Roseateles amylovorans: one gene and its partners. The protein of the gene in region 3 binds, or shares a complex with, the protein of the main gene of each other region. Links are inferred from orthologs where the notes say so. Each region holds a gene or a part of one and is shown on either strand. Other genes may lie near its edges.

Region 1 (3,079 bases), 3.0 Mb from region 3 along the record:
TCGGCGCCAAGTCCGGAGACCGACGCCGTGTTCACGATGCAGCCCTCGCGCTTGAGCAGTTCGGGCAAGGCGGCGCGACAGCCGTGGAACACGCCGCTGAGGTCGACGGCCAGGGTCTGCTGCCAGTCGTCCATCGAGACGTCGAGGGCGTTGCCGTCGGCGCCGATGCCGGCGTTGTTGACCATCACGTCCAGCCCGCCAAAGCGGTCGACTGCGGCCTTCACCAGCGCTTGCACCTGAGTGAAATCGGCCACATCGCAGATCTGGGTGAGGGTGCGTTCCTTGGGCAGTTCCTTGGCGACCTTGTCGAGGTCGTCCGCCTTGCGGTCGCACAGCACCACATTGGCGCCTTCCTGCGAGAAGCGCTCGGCCACCCCGCGGCCAATGCCCGATGCCGCGCCGGTGACGATCACCGTCTTGTCCTTGAATCGTTCCATGATCAGCTCCTGTTGATCACGGGGAGGCGGCAAGGGTCGTGCCCAGGGAAACTCCGCTTCTGCAGGACGAATGGGGAAGCTGAGCCGCGTCAGGTCGGCGACGCATCAGCAGGATCAGGCAAACGCGGCGTCAAGATCGGTGACGCCATGCGCTGAAGAAACGACAACAGCAGGGTCGCCGCTCCGTCGGGACAGGCCTGAAGCAACGCGTGTGGCCCCTCGATGTCCGCGTGGATCGCGGAGGGCAGCGCCCGGCGTATCAGGTGGGCGGCCGACGACGGCACCAATCGATCTTCGGTAGCGCGCAGGTCCAAAGTCGGCACGGAGATGCGCGACAGTGCGACCGTCACGTCCACTTGGGTGACGGCCCGAAGCCGCGACTGGAGGACGTTCGCATCAACCCGGTTCAATGCGGCGGTCATGGCGCGGCTCAGGCCGGGTGTACCGAACCGCCCCAACAACATCGCGTCGCGCAACGACGCGGGCAGATGATGGACGGGCGCAATGCGTGTGAACGCGCGGAGCCCTGCCAGCCATGGTCTGGGATTGCGGGCGAAGGTGCAGCACAGCGCCAGTCCCCGCAGGCCTTCCGGCGCTTCGGCAGCCAGTGTGAGCGCCACCGGACCGGCGAAGGATTCACCCAGCAGCACGAACGGCTCATCGGTGGGAAGGCGTGCGCGGGCGAAAGCCAGGTGGCCGGCGTAGTCCATGGGGCCGTGGGTCGGATACCGAATCAGCCGGGTGTCCACCGTGTCCCGCAGCGCCTCCAGCAGCGGAGAGAAGAGGTCCCCCGTGCCGTCCAGACCGGGCAGCAGCACCAGTGCGGTCATGGGCCCGCCCGTGAACGGTCAGCGACCATCAGCACCGTTCAAAGCAACGGCCGCAGCGATTTCCAGACGTTGTCCAGCATCACCGGATGCGCCTTGGCCAGCGGATGGATGCGGTCGCCCTGGAACCAGTCGGCGGCGTCCTTGCGGTCAGCCACGCCGGCGAGGAGGAAGGGGGCGAGGGGGATCTTCTGCTCGTCGGCGACCACACGAAAGCCATTCTCGAAATCGCGGGCGTAGCTGGCACCCATGTTGGGCGGGATCTGCATGCCGACCAGCAGCACCTTGGCACCGGCCTGCTTGCCGGCCTGGACCATGGCGCGCAGGTTGTCGCGGGTCATGTTGAGAGGCAGGCCGCGCAAGGCGTCGTTGCCGCCGAGCTCGATGACCAGGTGCGTAGGTTGATGCTGGGTCAGCAACTGGGGCAGGCGGGAGCGGCCGCCGGAGGTGGTGTCGCCGCTGATGCTGGCGTTGATCACCTCGGCCGGCAGCTTCTGGGCTTGCAGACGTTGGTCCAGCAGGGCCACCCAGCCGGTGCCGCGGGCCAGGCCGTACTCGGCGGAGAGGCTGTCGCCCAGCACCAGGATGCGGCGGGGCGCGGCAGTTTTCGGCGCTGCGGTTTGGCCTTGTGCGGCGGCAGGTCCGGCCAATGTCGTTGCCAGGGTTGTGGCCAGGGCATAGGCGCTACAGTGCTGGATCCATTCACGGCGGCGCATCTGCGGTTGATTCATGGTTCAGAACATCCTCGAAGTCGATCACGTCAGCAAATCGGTGCAGGACGCCAGTGGCGTACTGACCATTCTGCATGACATCACCTTCCAGTTGCAGGCCAAGGAATCTGTGGCCATCGTGGGCGCCTCGGGTTCAGGCAAGAGCACCTTGCTGGCCATCCTGGCGGGCCTGGACACGCCCACCAGCGGCACCGTTCGCCTGCGCGGCCAGGACATGTTCGCTCTGGACGAGGACGGTCGCGCGGCGTTGCGCGGCGCACACCTGGGCTTCGTCTTCCAGAGCTTCCAGTTGCTGGCGCACCTGACCGCGCTGGAAAACGTCATGCTGCCGCTGGAGCTGCGCGGCGAGCGAGATGCGCGCGCCCAGGCGCGGCAGATGCTCGAGCGGGTGGGCCTGGGGCAGCGGCTGTCCCATTACCCGCGCGTGCTCTCCGGCGGCGAGCAGCAACGCGTAGCCCTGGCGCGCGCCTTCGTGCAGCAGCCGGACTTGTTGCTCGCGGACGAGCCCACGGGCAGCCTGGACTTCGCCACCGGCGAGCAGGTCATGAACCTCATGTTCGACCTCAATCGCGAACTGGGCACGACCCTCATCATGGTCACCCACGATCAGGCGATTGCCGCCCGCTGCGAACGGCAGCTGAGGATCTCTGCGGGCCACCTGCAAGACATCACGCTGATGGAAGTCTAGGGAGGCGTTGCATCACGGCCGGGAGGCGTGATGCCGAGCCTTCCTCGGTCCCGTGCGGGCTCAGACCCGCAGTTCCCGCTCCCGCAGCCTGCGTCGGCGCTCCATCCGGATCACGGCCCACCACCCGAGGTAGACCACGATGTAGAGCGCGGTCCCGAGCACCGCGCCCGCCAGAGGCAGCCCGACCAGCAGCGGCGCGCCGAGCTGCGACAGCCATTGGCTGACCGCCGGCCACCAACTGCCGGGCTCACCCCAGTCGAGCGCCAATTCACTGGGCGCCGAGATCGGCCCATGGACGCCGAGCACCTGCCGCCCCAGAAAGATGGCCAGCCCCCAGATCGGGACCAGCGTCAGCGGATTGGTGAGCCAGGTGGCGGCGATGGCGGCCGCCACGTT
Region 2 (3,135 bases), 3.0 Mb from region 3 along the record:
GCCGAAGCCAAGGTCGAATACGACAAGTTCAAGGCCCAGGCCAGCGGCACCGAGTACCACGCCCGTCACATCCTGGTCGAGAAGGAAGACGACGCCAAGGCGCTGATCAAGCAGCTCAACGGCGGCGCCAAGTTCGAGGACGTGGCCAGCAAGAACTCCAAGGACACCGGTTCCGCCACCAACGGCGGCGACCTGGGCTGGTCCGCTCCGGACGCCTTCGTGCCCGAGTTCAGCCAGGCGATGTCCAAGCTCAAGGCCGGCGAAATGACCCAGCAACCGGTCAAGTCGCAGTTCGGTTATCACATCATCAAGCTGGAAGAGTCGCGTGAAGCGCAGTTCCCCGCCTTCGATGACGTGAAGGGCCAGATCATCCAGCGCATGGGCCAGCAAAAGGTCTCTGCGTTCCAGGAAGAACTGCGCAACAAGGCCAAGACCGACTACAAGTTCTCGGCCAACTGATCTCCCTGAACTGATCTCCCTGATCAGCTTCTCGACGCGCCGGGTTGCCGGCCGTCATACTCTCGGGCCCGCGTTGCTGATTCGTCAGCCGCGGGCCCTTGTCATTTCATTCGTCCAGCGCCGCACCTGGGGTGCTGCGCCGGATGACCCCGCCTTGCTCGCCCGCAGGCGGTGCTTGTCGCCCGCTCGCGCCGGTGGCGCGCACTGCCGCAGTACCTGCTCCCCATGACGGCCACCCGCATCGCCAAACGACTCCTCCCCTCGCCTGAGTCACTGTCCCAGACCCCCGGCCTGCGATGGCTTGGCGCCTATCTGAGGGAACGGCCCTGGCTCTGGGTCGCCCATCGGCGCCGGGTTGCCCTGGGGGCGGCGCTTGGCTTGGCGGTCGGGGTCATTCCGCTGCCCACCCAGATGCTGATGGCTGCCGTCGTGGCCATCGCCTGCCGCGCCAACGTGGCGGCCGCCATCGCCGCCACCTGGCTCACCAATCCGCTGACGCTGGTCCCGATCTGGGGGCTGGCCATCTTTCTGGGGCGGCAGGTGCTCGGCGTCCATGGGCCGATCTCGGCGCCCAGTGAATTGGCGCTCGACTGGGGTGAGCCCGGCAGTTGGTGGCCGGCGGTCAGCCAATGGCTGTCGCAGCTCGGCGCGCCGCTGCTGGTCGGGCTGCCTCTGGCGGGCGCGGTGCTCGGGACCGCGCTCTACATCGTGGTCTACCTCGGGTGGTGGGCCGTGATCCGGATGGAGCGCCGACGCAGGCTGCGGGAGCGGGAACTGCGGGTCTGAGCCCGCACGGGACCGAGGAAGGCTCGGCATCACGCCTCCCGGCCGTGATGCAACGCCTCCCTAGACTTCCATCAGCGTGATGTCTTGCAGGTGGCCCGCAGAGATCCTCAGCTGCCGTTCGCAGCGGGCGGCAATCGCCTGATCGTGGGTGACCATGATGAGGGTCGTGCCCAGTTCGCGATTGAGGTCGAACATGAGGTTCATGACCTGCTCGCCGGTGGCGAAGTCCAGGCTGCCCGTGGGCTCGTCCGCGAGCAACAAGTCCGGCTGCTGCACGAAGGCGCGCGCCAGGGCTACGCGTTGCTGCTCGCCGCCGGAGAGCACGCGCGGGTAATGGGACAGCCGCTGCCCCAGGCCCACCCGCTCGAGCATCTGCCGCGCCTGGGCGCGCGCATCTCGCTCGCCGCGCAGCTCCAGCGGCAGCATGACGTTTTCCAGCGCGGTCAGGTGCGCCAGCAACTGGAAGCTCTGGAAGACGAAGCCCAGGTGTGCGCCGCGCAACGCCGCGCGACCGTCCTCGTCCAGAGCGAACATGTCCTGGCCGCGCAGGCGAACGGTGCCGCTGGTGGGCGTGTCCAGGCCCGCCAGGATGGCCAGCAAGGTGCTCTTGCCTGAACCCGAGGCGCCCACGATGGCCACAGATTCCTTGGCCTGCAACTGGAAGGTGATGTCATGCAGAATGGTCAGTACGCCACTGGCGTCCTGCACCGATTTGCTGACGTGATCGACTTCGAGGATGTTCTGAACCATGAATCAACCGCAGATGCGCCGCCGTGAATGGATCCAGCACTGTAGCGCCTATGCCCTGGCCACAACCCTGGCAACGACATTGGCCGGACCTGCCGCCGCACAAGGCCAAACCGCAGCGCCGAAAACTGCCGCGCCCCGCCGCATCCTGGTGCTGGGCGACAGCCTCTCCGCCGAGTACGGCCTGGCCCGCGGCACCGGCTGGGTGGCCCTGCTGGACCAACGTCTGCAAGCCCAGAAGCTGCCGGCCGAGGTGATCAACGCCAGCATCAGCGGCGACACCACCTCCGGCGGCCGCTCCCGCCTGCCCCAGTTGCTGACCCAGCATCAACCTACGCACCTGGTCATCGAGCTCGGCGGCAACGACGCCTTGCGCGGCCTGCCTCTCAACATGACCCGCGACAACCTGCGCGCCATGGTCCAGGCCGGCAAGCAGGCCGGTGCCAAGGTGCTGCTGGTCGGCATGCAGATCCCGCCCAACATGGGTGCCAGCTACGCCCGCGATTTCGAGAATGGCTTTCGTGTGGTCGCCGACGAGCAGAAGATCCCCCTCGCCCCCTTCCTCCTCGCCGGCGTGGCTGACCGCAAGGACGCCGCCGACTGGTTCCAGGGCGACCGCATCCATCCGCTGGCCAAGGCGCATCCGGTGATGCTGGACAACGTCTGGAAATCGCTGCGGCCGTTGCTTTGAACGGTGCTGATGGTCGCTGACCGTTCACGGGCGGGCCCATGACCGCACTGGTGCTGCTGCCCGGTCTGGACGGCACGGGGGACCTCTTCTCTCCGCTGCTGGAGGCGCTGCGGGACACGGTGGACACCCGGCTGATTCGGTATCCGACCCACGGCCCCATGGACTACGCCGGCCACCTGGCTTTCGCCCGCGCACGCCTTCCCACCGATGAGCCGTTCGTGCTGCTGGGTGAATCCTTCGCCGGTCCGGTGGCGCTCACACTGGCTGCCGAAGCGCCGGAAGGCCTGCGGGGACTGGCGCTGTGCTGCACCTTCGCCCGCAATCCCAGACCATGGCTGGCAGGGCTCCGCGCGTTCACACGCATTGCGCCCGTCCATCATCTGCCCGCGTCGTTGCGCGACGCGATGTTGTTGGGGCGGTTCGGTACACCCGGCCTGAGCCGCGCCATGACC
Region 3 (3,292 bases):
GTCATCCTCCGGCGGTCGGATCGACCGCTGGCTCGGCCGCCTGATCGGTCCCGATGAAACGCCCGGCTTGCCGGGCGTTTCGCCGTTTGGGGCCTGTCGCGACGCCATGGGGCTGCTGCGCACGCAAGCCGAGCGGCAGACCGGACGGCGGTCTCTGTGCCGTCTCTATACGAGTGGACAGCGCCCGTCCGGGCGCCCTGTCCCTTTGCATGCCTTGCGACGCCTCGGCGTCAACGCGGCAAGTCGGCGGGGCCCTGCCAGCCCTGCTCGGCAGATCGCCTGCGCAGTGGCCCAGCGGGCGCCTGCCCGGCGCGCCCACTCACTGCGTATCGGCTTCGCGCAGCGTCTGCACCACCGGACGCTTCAGCACGCCGCGCAGCGCCCACCAGCCCGCCAATTGGGCCAGGATGGCTCCGCCCACGGTGGTCCCGATCAGCACCCAGGGCTTGAACTGCCATTCGAACTCGAAGGCGTAATGGGTCAGCGCCCAGCCCAGCGCCTGGGCGGCGAGCCCCGCCAGCGCACCGGCCAACGCACCCAGCCCCAGCAGCTCCGCCCGTTGAACCGCAGCCAGCAAGGAACTCGGTGCCCCCAGCGCACGCATCAGCGCGAACTCCCGGGTACGCGCATCCCGCGACCCGACGGCCGCCACCAGCAGCACCACCACGCCCAGCGCCAGCGCCACCGCGAACAGCAGTTGAACCGCCATGATCACCTGCTCCAGCACCGACTGCACCTGATGCAGCTCGGCCGACACATCGATCAGGGTCAGGTTGGGATACGCATTGATCAGCCGCCGATCCAGCGCTGCGGCTTGCCCGTCGGGCGAGCGGTAGGCGGAGATATAGCTGATCGGCAGCTCCGGCATCTCGGCGCGCGGGAACAGCACGAAGAAGTTGACCCGCATCGAGCCCCAGTCCACCTTGCGCAAGGTGGTGATGCGCGCCTCGGTGACGATCCCCGCGATGTCGAAACGCAGGCGGTCACCCAGCTTCAGGCCCAACTGATCCGCCAGGCCTTGCTCGACGCTCAGACCGTCCTTGTCGTCCGCCTGCCACGTGCCGGCAGTGAGCAGGTTGTGCGCGGGCAAGGTCGCCGTATGGCTGAGGTTGAATTCGCGTTCCACCAGGCGTTGGGCGCGCTCTTCCTGGAACTGTCCGGGCCGCACCGGCTGCCCGTTGATCGCGACCAGTCGGCCGCGGATCATCGGGTACCAGTCGTAGTTCTGGACGCCCGCCTGTTCCAGGCTCGACCGGAATCCGGTGCCCTGCTCCGGCTGGATGTTGATGACGAAACGGTCCGGCGCATCGGTGGGCGTGGCCGCTCGCCAGCTGTCGATCAGGTCGGTGCGCAGCAGCACCAACAGCGCGAGCGCGAGCAAACCGAGCGACAACGAGCCCACCTGCAACACCGCGAACGCCGGGCGTGCCGCCACCTGCCGGGTGGCAAGCAACAACCAGCGCGGTGCGCCCGCCTGCGGCACCACGGCGCGCAGCGCCTTGACCGCGAGCCACGCCAGCAGCGCAAAGCAGGCCAGGGCGACCGCAAACCCGCCGGTGGCGACCAGCCCCAGCCGCCAATCGGCCGACAGCGCCGTCAGCACCGCTGAGAAGCCCAGCACGCCGGCCAGCAGCACGACGATGGAGCCCAGCTTCGGCCGTCCCAGTTCACGACGGATCACCCGCAGCGGCGGCACCGCCGCCAGTTGCAGCACCGGCGGCAGACCAAACCCAAGCAGCAGGCACATGCCCATGCCCAGGCCCAGCAGCACCGGCCAGATGCCAGGCATCGGCAGGTCCACCGAGATCAGACCCGCCAACAGGCCGATGAAGGCGTAATGCAGCAGGAAGCCCAGCAGCACGCCGATGGCGCTGGCGATCAGACCCACCCAGGCAAATTCCAGGGTGAAGACCCAGGTCAGCCGGCGCTGCGGCTGGCCGAGCACCCTCAGCATGGCGCAGTCGTCCAGATGCCGATTGGCGAATTCACGCGCGGCCAGTGCCACGGCAATGGCTGCCAACAAGGCCGCCAGCAAGGCGACCAGATTCAGGAACTTGGTCGCGCGATCCAGCGTCTGGCGCATCTCCGGCCGGCCGGATTCCAGTGACTCCAGCCGCACACCGCGCCAGTTCTGCTCGCGCGTTTGACGAGCCGTCTCGGCATTGAACTGCTTCAGCGCGGTCTCGCCGCCGATCACCGCAAACCGATAGGTGACCCGACTGGCCGGCTGGATCAGCGCGGTGGCGGCAAGATCCTTCATCGTCAGCATCACCCGGGGTGCGAAGTTCAGGAAGCCGGCGCCGCGGTCCGGCTCATTGGCGATCTCACCGGCGATGGTCAGCGTGGCGTCACCCAACAGGATCGGATCGCCCACCTTCAAATCCAGCGCACTCAGCACGCCCGCATCGACCCACACCGCCCCCGGCGGCGGCGCGCCCACCTGACGGCCGTCCTTCAACGCCAATTGGCCGCGCAACGGATAGGTCTCGCTCACCGCCTTGACCGCCACCAGCCGACTGCCGCCGCCCTGCGCCTCGCCGGCGCGGGCCATGCTGGGGAAGTTCAGGCTGTCGACGGTCTTCAATCCAAGGCGGGTGGCCAGGTCGCGCACCATCTGGGGCGTTGGCTGGTCGCTGGCGACCACCGCATCACCGCCCAGCAACTGAGCCGCATCGCGCCGCAGGCCGCGATCCAGCCGGTCGGACAGGAAGGACACCGCGCATACCGCCGCCACCGCCAGCATCAGCGCCAGGACCAGCAGGTGCAGCTCGCCGGCGCGCGCATCACGCCAGGTCTGCAGGGCGGTCTGGCGCCACAGTGAAGGCGGGCGGCGCGACGAGGCGCCCTTGGGCGACATCCCCGTCGCGCCGGAAGTCAGGCCGGACGGCGGGTTGGACTGAAGGGGGGATTGCACGCTCATGCCCGCACTGTAGCGAAGGACGTGCCCGCGCGTGCGACACGCCACTGCGGTCGTGCAAGCCAGTTGAACAGACCATGCAAGCGGTTTTCATGATGGCGTTCGTGGCAAGGGCTTAATTCGGGCATGGATTCCAACCACCACCGCCCTGGCGAGACCGCCATCGATCGCCGCTTCCCCGCGCTCTTCGTGTCCCACGGCTCGCCGATGATCGCACTGGAGCCGGGCCAGACAGGTCGGTTCCTTCAGCATCTCGGCCGTACGCTGGACCGCGACTGGGGCCGCCCCACGGCGGTGCTGGCGATCTCCGCGCACACCACCGCCCGCGAGGCGGTGCTGCTGGGCGGTGCCCAGCATGAGGCGATCTATGACTTC

Evidence for each region.
Region 1: the proteins of N4261_RS07695 (region 3) and N4261_RS19660 are in contact, whole or in part, in a cryo-EM structure (PDB 9GE8), measured with the Escherichia coli proteins. The link is inferred for Roseateles amylovorans from one-to-one orthologs.
Region 2: the proteins of N4261_RS07695 (region 3) and N4261_RS19655 are in contact, whole or in part, in a cryo-EM structure (PDB 9GE8), measured with the Escherichia coli proteins. The link is inferred for Roseateles amylovorans from one-to-one orthologs.

What each region holds. Positions count from the first base shown.
Region 1 is NZ_CP104562.2:4,738,848-4,741,926, reverse strand. The notes cover bases 151-3,079. They hold N4261_RS19660 (arylesterase), read right to left. Parts: upstream 1,996-3,079; coding sequence 1,306-1,995; downstream 151-1,305. Other genes in these bases: N4261_RS19650 (DUF2062 domain-containing protein), read right to left, coding at 2,744-3,079; N4261_RS19655 (ABC transporter ATP-binding protein), read left to right, coding at 1,994-2,683; N4261_RS19665 (alpha/beta fold hydrolase), read right to left, coding at 527-1,267; budC (meso-2,3-butanediol dehydrogenase), read right to left, coding at 151-437. Outside these bases: more of budC, read right to left, coding at 1-150. UniProt on the Escherichia coli protein: TesA is a multifunctional esterase that can act as a thioesterase, lysophospholipase and protease.
Region 2 is NZ_CP104562.2:4,737,939-4,741,073, forward strand. What follows is about bases 151-3,135. They hold N4261_RS19655 (ABC transporter ATP-binding protein), read right to left. Parts: upstream 1,996-3,135; coding sequence 1,306-1,995; downstream 151-1,305. Other genes in these bases: N4261_RS19645 (peptidylprolyl isomerase), read left to right, coding at 151-459; N4261_RS19650 (DUF2062 domain-containing protein), read left to right, coding at 685-1,245; N4261_RS19660 (arylesterase), read left to right, coding at 1,994-2,683; N4261_RS19665 (alpha/beta fold hydrolase), read left to right, coding at 2,722-3,135. Outside these bases: more of N4261_RS19645, read left to right, coding at 1-150.
Region 3 is NZ_CP104562.2:1,785,188-1,788,479, reverse strand. Bases 89-3,230 are described here. They hold N4261_RS07695 (ABC transporter permease), read right to left. Parts: upstream 2,858-3,230; coding sequence 320-2,857; downstream 89-319. Other genes in these bases: N4261_RS07690 (dioxygenase family protein), read left to right, coding at 3,044-3,230. In the rest of the region: more of N4261_RS07690, read left to right, coding at 3,231-3,292.